One region of the Brevundimonas sp. DC300-4 genome, then DNA from elsewhere that is predicted to be linked to it. Evidence: predicted binding sites of a transcription regulator. Region 1 holds the regulator's gene; the other holds the start of a gene.

The links. The regulator LexA, encoded in region 1, represses DNA repair genes until DNA is damaged. The targets are predictions, from matches to a motif close to ATGTTCNCNANNTGTTCT.
Region 2: recA (recombinase RecA) is a predicted target of LexA. The motif match lies at 2,918-2,935, and genes of this name have one in related genera.

The regions. Positions count from the first base shown of each region.
Region 1 is NZ_JAFCWC010000001.1:512,682-517,655, reverse strand. It holds gene gltX (glutamate--tRNA ligase) at 1-61, opposite strand, end outside; gene ACP7AZ_RS02655 (ComEC/Rec2 family competence protein) at 60-2,246, shown strand; gene lexA (transcriptional repressor LexA) at 2,243-2,935, opposite strand; gene trpC (indole-3-glycerol phosphate synthase TrpC) at 3,175-3,963, opposite strand; gene trpD (anthranilate phosphoribosyltransferase) at 3,960-4,974, opposite strand, start outside.
Region 2 is NZ_JAFCWC010000002.1:316,750-321,723, forward strand. It holds gene alaS (alanine--tRNA ligase) at 1-697, opposite strand, end outside; gene ACP7AZ_RS05020 (hypothetical protein) at 789-989, opposite strand; gene ACP7AZ_RS05025 (thiol-disulfide oxidoreductase DCC family protein) at 1,093-1,446, shown strand; gene recA (recombinase RecA) at 1,723-2,805, opposite strand; gene ACP7AZ_RS05035 (DUF4344 domain-containing metallopeptidase) at 2,983-3,804, opposite strand; gene ACP7AZ_RS05040 (DUF1223 domain-containing protein) at 3,890-4,666, opposite strand; gene ACP7AZ_RS05045 (methyltransferase domain-containing protein) at 4,734-4,974, opposite strand, start outside.

The DNA of each region.
Region 1 (4,974 bases):
GGTAGCCGGTGGGCGAGGGGGCGAAGCGGGTGACGACCTGGGGAGAGGAGGCTGTGGGCATGGGGGAGGGGTCCGAACGGGCCGCCCTTATACCCCCCGATGCGGCAAAGCCCAGCCTGTCGGCGCGTCTTCGTGCCTGGGCCTGGGACGAGGTGCTGGCCCAGTCGATGCGCTGGCGGCTGTGGGCGCCGGTGGCCTTCGGCGGCGGGGCGGCGGTCTATTTCGCGCTGAGGCAGGAGCCGCCGTTGTGGCCACCGGCGGTCGCGGCGGTGTCGGCGACGGGGGTGTGGCTGGGCGCGAAGCTGCTGAGGCGGGGTCGGGCTGTTACCCTGCCGCTGATGCTGGTCGCCTGCCTGTTCCTGGGGCTCGCGGGCGCCAGGCTGCGGGCGGAGGCGGTGGCGGCGCCGATCGCGCCGGCGCTGGCGGAGCCGACCGTCGTCGAGGGCTGGGTCGTCGATGTCGACAGCCCGGGCGACCGCGGCCATCGGATCGTCGTCGCGCCGGTGCGGATCCGGGGGCTGGAGCCCGAGGCGACGCCAATCCGGCTGCGGGCGACGGTGCGGGGGGAGCCGCCGACCCCGGGCTCGGCGATCCGGCTGTTCGCCATCCTCAATCCGCCGCCGCCCCCGGCCAGTCCCGGGGCCTATGATTTCGGCCGCAACGCCTGGTTTCAGAGGCTCGGCGGCACGGCTTTCGCACTGGGCGAGACGCGGGAGGCGTATCTGGCGCCGCCGCCATGGCGACTGCGGCTGTCGATGGCGGTCAACGGCGCGCGGTTCGCCCTGTCGCAGCGGATCGTCGCCCGGCTGGGCGAGCGGACGGGCGGGATCGCGGCGGCCATGACCACGGGCCATGAGACCTGGATCGCGCGCGAAGACCTCGATGCCATGCGGGATTCCGGCCTGGCGCACATCCTGTCGATCTCGGGTCTGCACATGGCCATCGTCGGCGGGTTCGCCTTCTTCCTTGTCCGGCTTGGCGTCGCCGCCTGGCCGTGGCTGGCGCTGAGGGTGTCGGGCAAGAAGGTGGCGGCGGTCGCGGGGCTGGTCGCCGTGTGGAGCTATCTGGTGCTGTCCGGCGCGCCCCCGCCGGCGCAGCGGGCGGCGATCACGGCGTCGGTCGCTTTCGCGGCGATCCTGCTGGACCGGCCGGCGATCACCATGCATGCGCTGGCGCTGGCGGCGATGGTTGTCCTGATCCTTCAGCCTGAGGCCATCGTGACGCCGGGCTTCCAGATGTCGTTCGCAGCGACGGCGGCCCTGGTGGCCTTGTCGGAGGGCTGGCCGCCGAGGACACGGGAGCTGTCCGTGCCCTGGCCGATCGCGGCGTTCCAGTCGGCGCGGCACTGGCTGTTGATCGCCGTGACGGCCAGTCTGGTGGCCGGCGCGGCGACCGGACCGTTCGCGGTCCAGCATTTCAACAGGGCGGCCATGTACGGGCTGCTCGCCAACCTGACGACGTCGCCTATCGCGGACTTCGTGATGATGCCGGCGCTGGCGCTGGGAGCCTTGCTGGAGCCCATCGGGCTGGGCGGGCCGTTCCTGTGGGTGGCCGGCAAGGGAGTCGACCTGATGCTGGCCATCGGTCACTGGACGGCGGGGCTGCCAGGGGCGGTGAAGACCATCGCCAGCGCGCCGGACCATGTGCTGCCGATCTCGTTCCTCGGCGTCCTTTTCCTGTGCCTGTGGCAGGGGCGGCTGCGGTGGCTGGGCCTGCCCTTCGCCTGCGCTGTCCTGCTGTGGCCTCGCGCGCCCACACCGACGCTCTGGATCGGGGATGGCGGAACGAACGCGGCGTTCAGCGAGGCGGGCAAGGCGGTCGTGGTGCGGCCGGGCGTGCGGCAGTTCGCGGCGGACCTGTGGTCGCGGCGGCGCGGGCTGACGCTGGAGCCACGACCCGAAGACGGATGGGTCTGCGCGCGATCAAGCTGCGCTCCGGCCAAAACCGATAGGGCGCCCATCGCCCTGTGGTGGGGGAAGGCCGCGCCGGACGCCGGCCAGCTCGCCGCCTTGTGCGCCTCAGCGCCGCTGGTCAGCGTCCGAGCCGTTGTCCAAGACCTGCCGCCAAGCTGCGATGGAAAACTGGTGCTCGACGGACTGGATTATGCGCAGGGCGGTTCAGTCGAGTTGTGGCGCACCGCTCAGGGCTGGCGCGCGGTCTGGGCCACTGATGTGCGGGGCGACAGGCCTTGGAGCCGCATCAGCGATCCCGATGCGGCGGATGTGGTCCCGAGTGACGGCGTCTAGTGGTATTGGCGGATCAGGCCGACCAGCTTGCCCTGGACCTCGACCTGGTCGGGACCGAAGATGCGGGTCTCGTAGTTGCGGTTGGCGGGCTCCAGGGCGATGGAATTGCCCTTCTTGCGCAAGCGTTTGAGCGTCGCCTCTTCACCTTCAACCAAAGCCACGACGATCTCGCCGGACGCGGCGGTGTCGACACGTTTGATGACCACCAGGTCGCCGTTGAGGATGCCGGCCTCGATCATCGAATCGCCTTCGATCTCGAGCATGTAGTGCTCGCCGGCGCCCAGCATGGATTCGGGCACCTGATAGCGGCCGTGGTCCTGTTGCAGGGCGGCGATGGGCACGCCGGCGGCGATCTTGCCGACCAGAACCAGTTCGCGGGTGTCGTTGGCGGGCTCGGCGGCAGGGCTGCGGCCCCCGCCCTCGATGACCGCCGGGGTGAAGCCCGCGCGGCCACGCACAGCTCCCGCCGTCGCCTGTTCCGGCAGCTTGGTCACCTCAAGGGCGCGGGCGCGGTGGGCGAGGCGGCGGATGAAGCCGCGTTCCTCCAGCGCCGTGATCAGCCGGTGGATGCCCGACTTGGACGCCAGATCCAGCGCCTCCTTCATCTCGTCGAACGACGGCGAAACGCCGGTCTCCTTGAGTCGTTCATGGATGAACATCAGGAGTTCGTGCTGCTTGCGCGTCAGCATGGTGGGAATCGCCTCCAGAACAAGTCGTGAACCGTTGCCGATGTTCTGTAAGTGTTCTTGCCTAATGTCAACTTAACGGCAGAGGCGAATACCCTCTCCCGGTGGAAGGGGGCCTGAGCGCCCGAGAGCGGCGCGATCGGTCTTGCGCGAAACGGCGAGTGTCGTGCGCTGCTGGTGAGGTCCGATCCTCATCCGTCTCGCTTCGCGAGCCACCTTCTCCCAGCGGGAGAAGGAAGACCCTAGGCGAGCAGAGCTTGCGTCGCGGCCGTCACGTCCGCCTGACGCATCAGGCTTTCGCCGACGAGGATGGCCGCGGCGCCAGCGCTGGAGACCTCCAAGACATCGGCCGGGCTGAAGATCCCGCTTTCGGCCACCAGAAGCGAGCCCGCTGGCGACAGCGGGGCCAGGCGGGCCGTGGCGCGGAGGTCGACGTCGAACGTTCGCAGGGAACGGTTGTTGATGCCGACCAGATCCCCGCGCAACGCGGCGGCGCGCTCCATCTCGGCCTCGTCGTGGGTCTCGATCAGGGCGTCCATACCGAAGCGTTTCGCCTCGGATAGCAGCTCGCCGGCCAGAACGTCGTCGATCATAGCCAGGATGATCAGGATGCAGTCGGCGCCCAGGGCGCGGCTCTCGGCCACCTGCCAGGGGTCGACGAGGAAGTCCTTGCGCAGACAGGGCAGGGCGACCGCGGCGCGGGCCTGGATCAGATAGTCGTCGGCGCCCTCGAAGCTGGGGCCGTCGGTCAGGATCGACAGGCAGGCCGCGCCCCCCGCCTCGTAGGCCTGCGCCAGGGCCGGCGGGTCGAAGTCCGCACGGATCAGGCCCTTTGATGGACTGGCCTTCTTGATCTCGGCGATCAGGGCGGGGCGGCCGGGCGCGGCGCGGCGCTCCAGCGCGCTGCGGAAGCCGCGCGGCATGCCGGCGATCAGCGCCAGGGATTCGATCTCCGCCTGCGGCTGGGCGGCCTTGCGGGCGGCCACGTCCTCGCGCTTGTAGGCGGCGATACGGTCGAGGATGTCGGTCATGCGGGGTCTTCGGCAACGGGCGGCGGCATCGAGGTGATGCGGGCCAGATCGGCGAGCGCCCGGGCCGCCCTGCCCTCGTCGATGGCGACAGCGGCGAGGGCCACGCCGACTTTGAGGTCCGGCGCCTTGTCCGCGACCACCAGGGCGGCGGCGGCGTTCAACAGCACGACGTCGCGATAGGGACCGGTCTCCCCGGCCAGCAGGGCGGTCAGGGCCACCGCATTGGTCTCCGCGTCGCCGCCGCGCAGGGCTTCGATGTCGGCGCGGGGCAGGCCGGCGTCCTCGGGCGTGACGGTGAAACGGCGGACGACCCCGTCCTTCCACTCCGCCACCTCGGTCGGTCCCGTGGTGGTCAGTTCGTCGAGGCCCTGACCGTGGACGGTCCAGGCCCGGGTCGCGCCGAGCCGGCCCAGCACCTCGGCCAGCGGCTCGACAAGGCGCGGATCATAGACGCCCATGACCTGACGTTTGGCGCCCGCTGGATTGGAGAGCGGTCCCAGAAGGTTGAAGACGGTGCGGAAACCGATCTCGGCGCGGACCGGTCCGACGTGGCGCATGGCGCCGTGGTAGGCGGGGGCGAACAGGAAGGCGATGCCGGCCTCGTCGAGCGCCTGCCGCTGCTGCGCCAGTCCCGCGGTCAGGTCGACGCCGAGGACGCTGAGCACGTCCGATGACCCGGATTTCGAACTCATGGCGCGGTTGCCGTGTTTGGCGACCTTCAGGCCCGCGCCGGCCAGCACCAGGGCGGCGGCGGTCGAGATGTTGAAGGTGTGGGCCCCGTCGCCGCCGGTGCCGCAGGTGTCGATGACGTCATAGGGATGGTCCAGCGTCACGGCCGCATCGCGCATCGCCTGGGCGAAGGCGGCGATCTCCTCGACCGTCTCGCCGCGGATCCGCAGGGCGGTCACGGCGGCGGCGACCTGGGCCGGCGTCGGCTCGCCGCGCAGACAGGCGGCGAAGAAGTCGCCGGCCTCGGCCGTGGTCAGGGTCTGGCCGTCGACCAGCTTGGCC
Region 2 (4,974 bases), on a different contig from region 1:
GCTCCAGGCCCATGCCGGTGTCGACCGAGGGTTTGGGAAGGCTGCGAACGATCTCGTCGTTCTCCTTCTCGAACTGCATGAAGACGTTGTTCCAGATCTCCACATAGCGGTCGCCGTCCTCATCCGGCGAACCGGGAGGGCCGCCGGCGATATGGTCGCCGTAGTCCCAGAAGATCTCGGTGCAGGGGCCGCAGGGGCCGTTGTCGCCCATGGCCCAGAAATTGTCCGAGCCGGCGATGCGGATGATCTTGTCGTCGCCGAAGCCCGTGATCTTCTTCCAGATCGCTGCAGCCTCGTCGTCGTCGATGTAGACGGTGACCAGCAGCCGGTTCGGGTCGAGGCCGTAGTCCCTGGTGACCAGGTTCCACGCGCGCTCGATCGCGTGTTCCTTGAAATAGTCGCCGAAGGAGAAGTTCCCCAGCATCTCGAAGAAGGTCAGGTGGCGAGCGGTGTAGCCGACATTGTCCAGGTCGTTGTGCTTGCCGCCGGCGCGGACGCACTTCTGCGAGGAGGTGGCGCGCGGGTAGGGCGGCACGGCGGCGCCGGTGAAGTAATCCTTGAACGGCACCATGCCCGCGTTGACGAACATCAGCGTCGGGTCGTTCTGCGGCACCAACGGGGCCGAGTGGACCTTCGTGTGCCCGTCGGCCGCGAAATAGTCGAGGAAGGTCGAGCGGATCTGTTTCAGGCTGGCCATGGTCGGTTCAGTCGTTTGCGCGTCGAGGATTTGGGAACGGGCATATAGAGACCGGCGGGGCCGTGAGCCAAGGTTTTCCGGCCAAGGCGGGTCAGTCGGGCGTGACGGTCTCGTCCACCGCGTCGTCTCCGTCCGAGAGGAGGGCGTCGAGGGCCTCCATGATGGCGCCGATCTGTTCGGCGCTGGCGGCGACGCGAAGTACGGCGCCGTCGCTGCCGGCGATCTCCAGCAGGTAGCCGTCGTCGCTTTCGGCGAGGTTGAACTGGGTCAGGGTCGGGTTGTCTTCGGCCACGGGGAATCTCCTCGGCGAATGAACCGCCCGCAGGCGGAAGGCTGGCGTTCTAGGGCGTCGGCGTGACGCGGGGCAATGCCGAGTTGGGGTGCTATGCTGGGGAATGTCCACGCTTGAAGTCTGGTTCGATGGCGATTGCCCGCTTTGCCGGCGGGAGATCGCCCTGCTGCGGCGTCTCGATCGAAAGGGTGCGATCGCTTTCACCGATGTGGCGACGGGTGAGGGACACTGTCCCATCGACCGCGCCGTCTTGCTTAGCCGGTTTCACGCACGGGAGGACGGGCGTCTGGTGTCCGGCGCCGAGGCCTTCGCGGCGATGTGGCGGGCGATCCCTTTGCTGGCCCCTCTCGGCCGCCTGGCGAGAAACCGGCATGTGCTGGGCGTTCTTGAGCGGCTCTATCTGGTGTTTCTGAGGGTGCGGCCGGGCTTGCAGCGCGCACTGGGTGGACGGGGTTGAGCGCCGGTCTGCAGATGTGGGTGCCGGCCTGACTGGAACAGAAAAGAGCCCGCCCGGACGAACCGGGCGGGCGGCTCCGTCCAGCCCGAGCCCCGCGGGGGTCGGCGGCGGGTCGCAGGGACCGGCCGGACGGAGTGTCTTTGGTCCTCCCCCGTCGGGGGAGGTGGCGCGTCGCCTCTTCAGCGACGTGACGGAGGGAGGCGGCCGCGAATTCGGTGTCTGGCGTTGCCCCCTCCACCACGAAGACGCGGTCCCCCTCCCCCGATGGGGGAGGATCTAGCCGTCGAGATCCTGACCTTCGTCCGGCTCGGGTGTGCCCAGGAGCTCGTCGGCGATCCTCGAGGTGGACTTCCTGACCTTGTCCTCGATGGCGTCGGCCATGTCGGGGTTGGCTTTCAGGAAGGCGCGGACGTTCTCGCGGCCCTGACCGATGCGGGTCGAGTCGTAGGAGAACCAGCTGCCCGACTTCTCGATGATCCCGGCCTTGACGCCCAGGTCGATGATCTCGCCGAGCTTGGAGATGCCCTCGCCGTACATGATGTCGAAGATGACCTCGCGGAACGGCGGGGCGACCTTGTTCTTGACCACCTTGACCCGGGTGGTGTTGCCGACGACCTCGTCGCGGTCCTTGATCGCGCCGGTGCGGCGGATGTCGAGGCGGACCGAGGCGTAAAATTTCAGCGCATTGCCGCCCGTGGTCGTTTCCGGCGAGCCGTACATGACGCCGATCTTGTGGCGAATCTGGTTGATGAACAGGACGATGCAGTTCGACTTGGAGATTGAGGCGGTCAGCTTGCGCAGGGCCTGGGACATCAGACGGGCCTGAAGGCCCGGAAGGCTGTCGCCCATCTCGCCCTCGATCTCGGCGCGCGGGGTCAGGGCGGCGACCGAGTCGATCACCACGATGTCCACGGCGCCCGAACGCACCAGGGTGTCGACAATCTCCAGCGCCTGTTCGCCCGTGTCGGGCTGAGACACCAGCAGGTCGTCCAGATTGACGCCGAGCTTCTGGGCATAGCCGGGGTCGAGTGCGTGTTCGGCGTCGACGAAGGCGGCGGTGCCGCCGGCCTTCTGGATCTCGGCCACGGTGTGCAGGGCCAGAGTCGTCTTGCCGGAGGATTCAGGACCGAAGACCTCGATCACCCGACCGCGCGGCAGGCCGCCGATGCCCAGCGCCATGTCCAGGCCCAGCGAGCCGGTGGACACCGAGGGGATCACGTCGGCGACGCCTCCCTTGCCCAGCTTCATGACCGAGCCCTTGCCGAACGCGCGGTCGATCTGTGCGATCGCCGCCTCCAGCGCGCGCTGCTTGTCGCCGTCGTCCTTGCCCACCAATTTCAGATTCGCCTGAGCTGCCACCTTGCCACTCTCCCTTGCCATGATTCCCGTTGAGACCCTGGGGAGAGGCCCGCCCTCGGTCCGATGACCGTGACCCGCTCCCTGTGAGCAGGACTATGTGCATGGTTTGTTCTGGTTGCCAATATGTTCTTTACGGAACGGTGAACGCAGCCGTGAGGCTACGTCCGTTTCTGACGCCTACTCCTTCAGATGAGCATCCAGCAGGGTGTACCAGGTCGAGGTCAGGCGCTCGAACTCGGCCGGGCACTGTTCGGCGCGTTCCGGGGTCAGCCATTCCTCCTCGAGGAGGTTGGCGTATTTGTCGGTGTCGGAGCCGTAAACCAGGCAGGTCAGGGTATAGTAGCGCTGCTGGCTGAGGGAGTGCTCGTCGGCGAAGTCGCTCTCGTCGACCTCGGCCGCCTCTTCGGGGTCGGTGTAGAAGCTGAGGGCGCCGGCGATGGCCGATTCCTCGCCTTCATCGCCGTCGATCAGCCACCAGGCGGCCAGGCTGTCGGCCGTGTCTTCCTCGCGGCCGGTGAAGGGAATTTCCAGAACGTCGACCAGGGCGTGGCCGACTTCGTGGAAGACGGTGAACAGGAAGGAGCCGTTGACCGCATCCTCGATCTCTTCGTCGGTCTCGTAGTAGGCGCCGAAGGTCTCGCGCTCGCCTTCGAACATCTCGATGCAGATCTGGATCTCGCGATCCTCGGGGATGTAGTAGGCGTTGTTCTCGCCGCACTCGGCGAAGCGCAGGCCGATATCGACGGGCAGGATCAGGCTCTCGTTCAGAACGTCGGCGACGTCCTCCAGCCAGCGCTCCTCGCTCAGTTGGGCGGCCAGATCGGTGTAGTCGTCGCTTTCCAGCACGGCCGGGCGGACGACGAAGTCGCCGCGATCCTGGGCAGGTCGGGCGGCAGAGGCCTCGGCCGAGGCGGTCCCGTCCTCGCAGGCGGAGATGGCCAGGGCCGCGAAGGCGATAAGCGTGAAGCGACGCGCGTGCGTCCCGATCGACATGGACATGGTGTTCCCCCCTGAACGATCATGCTCTAGCGGTCACGAGGGGGCGACGCCAATGGCCAGAGCCAGGTCGTCAGGCGACGTCAGGTCAGCCCTTGGCCGCCGCCAGGATCGGTCCGCCGTTCGGCGCCTGGACGAGGACGGCGGTCAACAGGCCAGCCCGGCTGGCGGCGGGCAGGGCGAACCCCCGTGCCCGGCCGCCGGACCATGGACCCAGCCGAACCAGATCGCGCACGACCGAGGCGTGGGGGAGGGTGCGGCCGCCGTTCTCTCCGCGCGCCACCGGGACCGCGATCGGTCGGGGTTCGTAGCGAACCAGCCAGACGTCGGCGGGGTCGGCGAGCGGCGAACCGCCGGCCAGGCCCACGCCGCCGCTGCGGAAGATCACCGTTGGACCGGTGAAGGGACGATGGGCGGCGATCAGGCGCTCAATGTCCGACATCCGCTGGCCGACGACATGGGATCGGCCGTCGACGACCACCTGGGGCGTCCACACGTTGTCGGTTCCGAGGCCCTGTTCATAGTCTCGCTGGCGTTGGGTGTAGGCGGGTTTGGCGAAGATATCGGGCCAGCCCAGGTCGTCCCAGTAGGTGACGTTGAAGCTCAGCGTCAGCAGGTCGGATCGGGTCGACAGCCGGACCAGATTGTCATTGGCGGGCGGGCAGGAACTGCAACCCTGGCTGGTGAAGAGCTCCACCACGGTCAGGTCGCCCGCACGCGGTGGGGCGGGCACGGCGGCCTCGGCCGAACGGGTGGTGACGTGACCTGCGATAAGGGCGGCGGCGACGACGCCGACGGCGGCAAACAGGGTCAGGCGGCGGCGCAGATCATCCTGCACGGGCATGGTGCGCGATTTGGCGGGCATCGGGTTTTCTCTACGGTTCATGCCCCGGCGTTCGCCGACCGGTCCGCGAAGGTTACGAAACAGGGTGTCAGTGCGAGGTGGGGTCGCGAACCGCAATCAGGGACTTGGTCAGACCGGCCACGACCTCGTCATGGTGGGCCGCGTCGGGATACAGAAAGCGGAACTGGGCCTTGTCCAGCAGGCGGGCGTGCTGGACGTCGCGCATGGCCGCGCCCATGTCCGGCGCCTTCTGCGAGAAGCCGTGGCGGCGTTTGAGCAGGGAGCGAGCGCGGCTCTGTTCCGAACGCCAGTGGAAGAAGGGGGCCGAG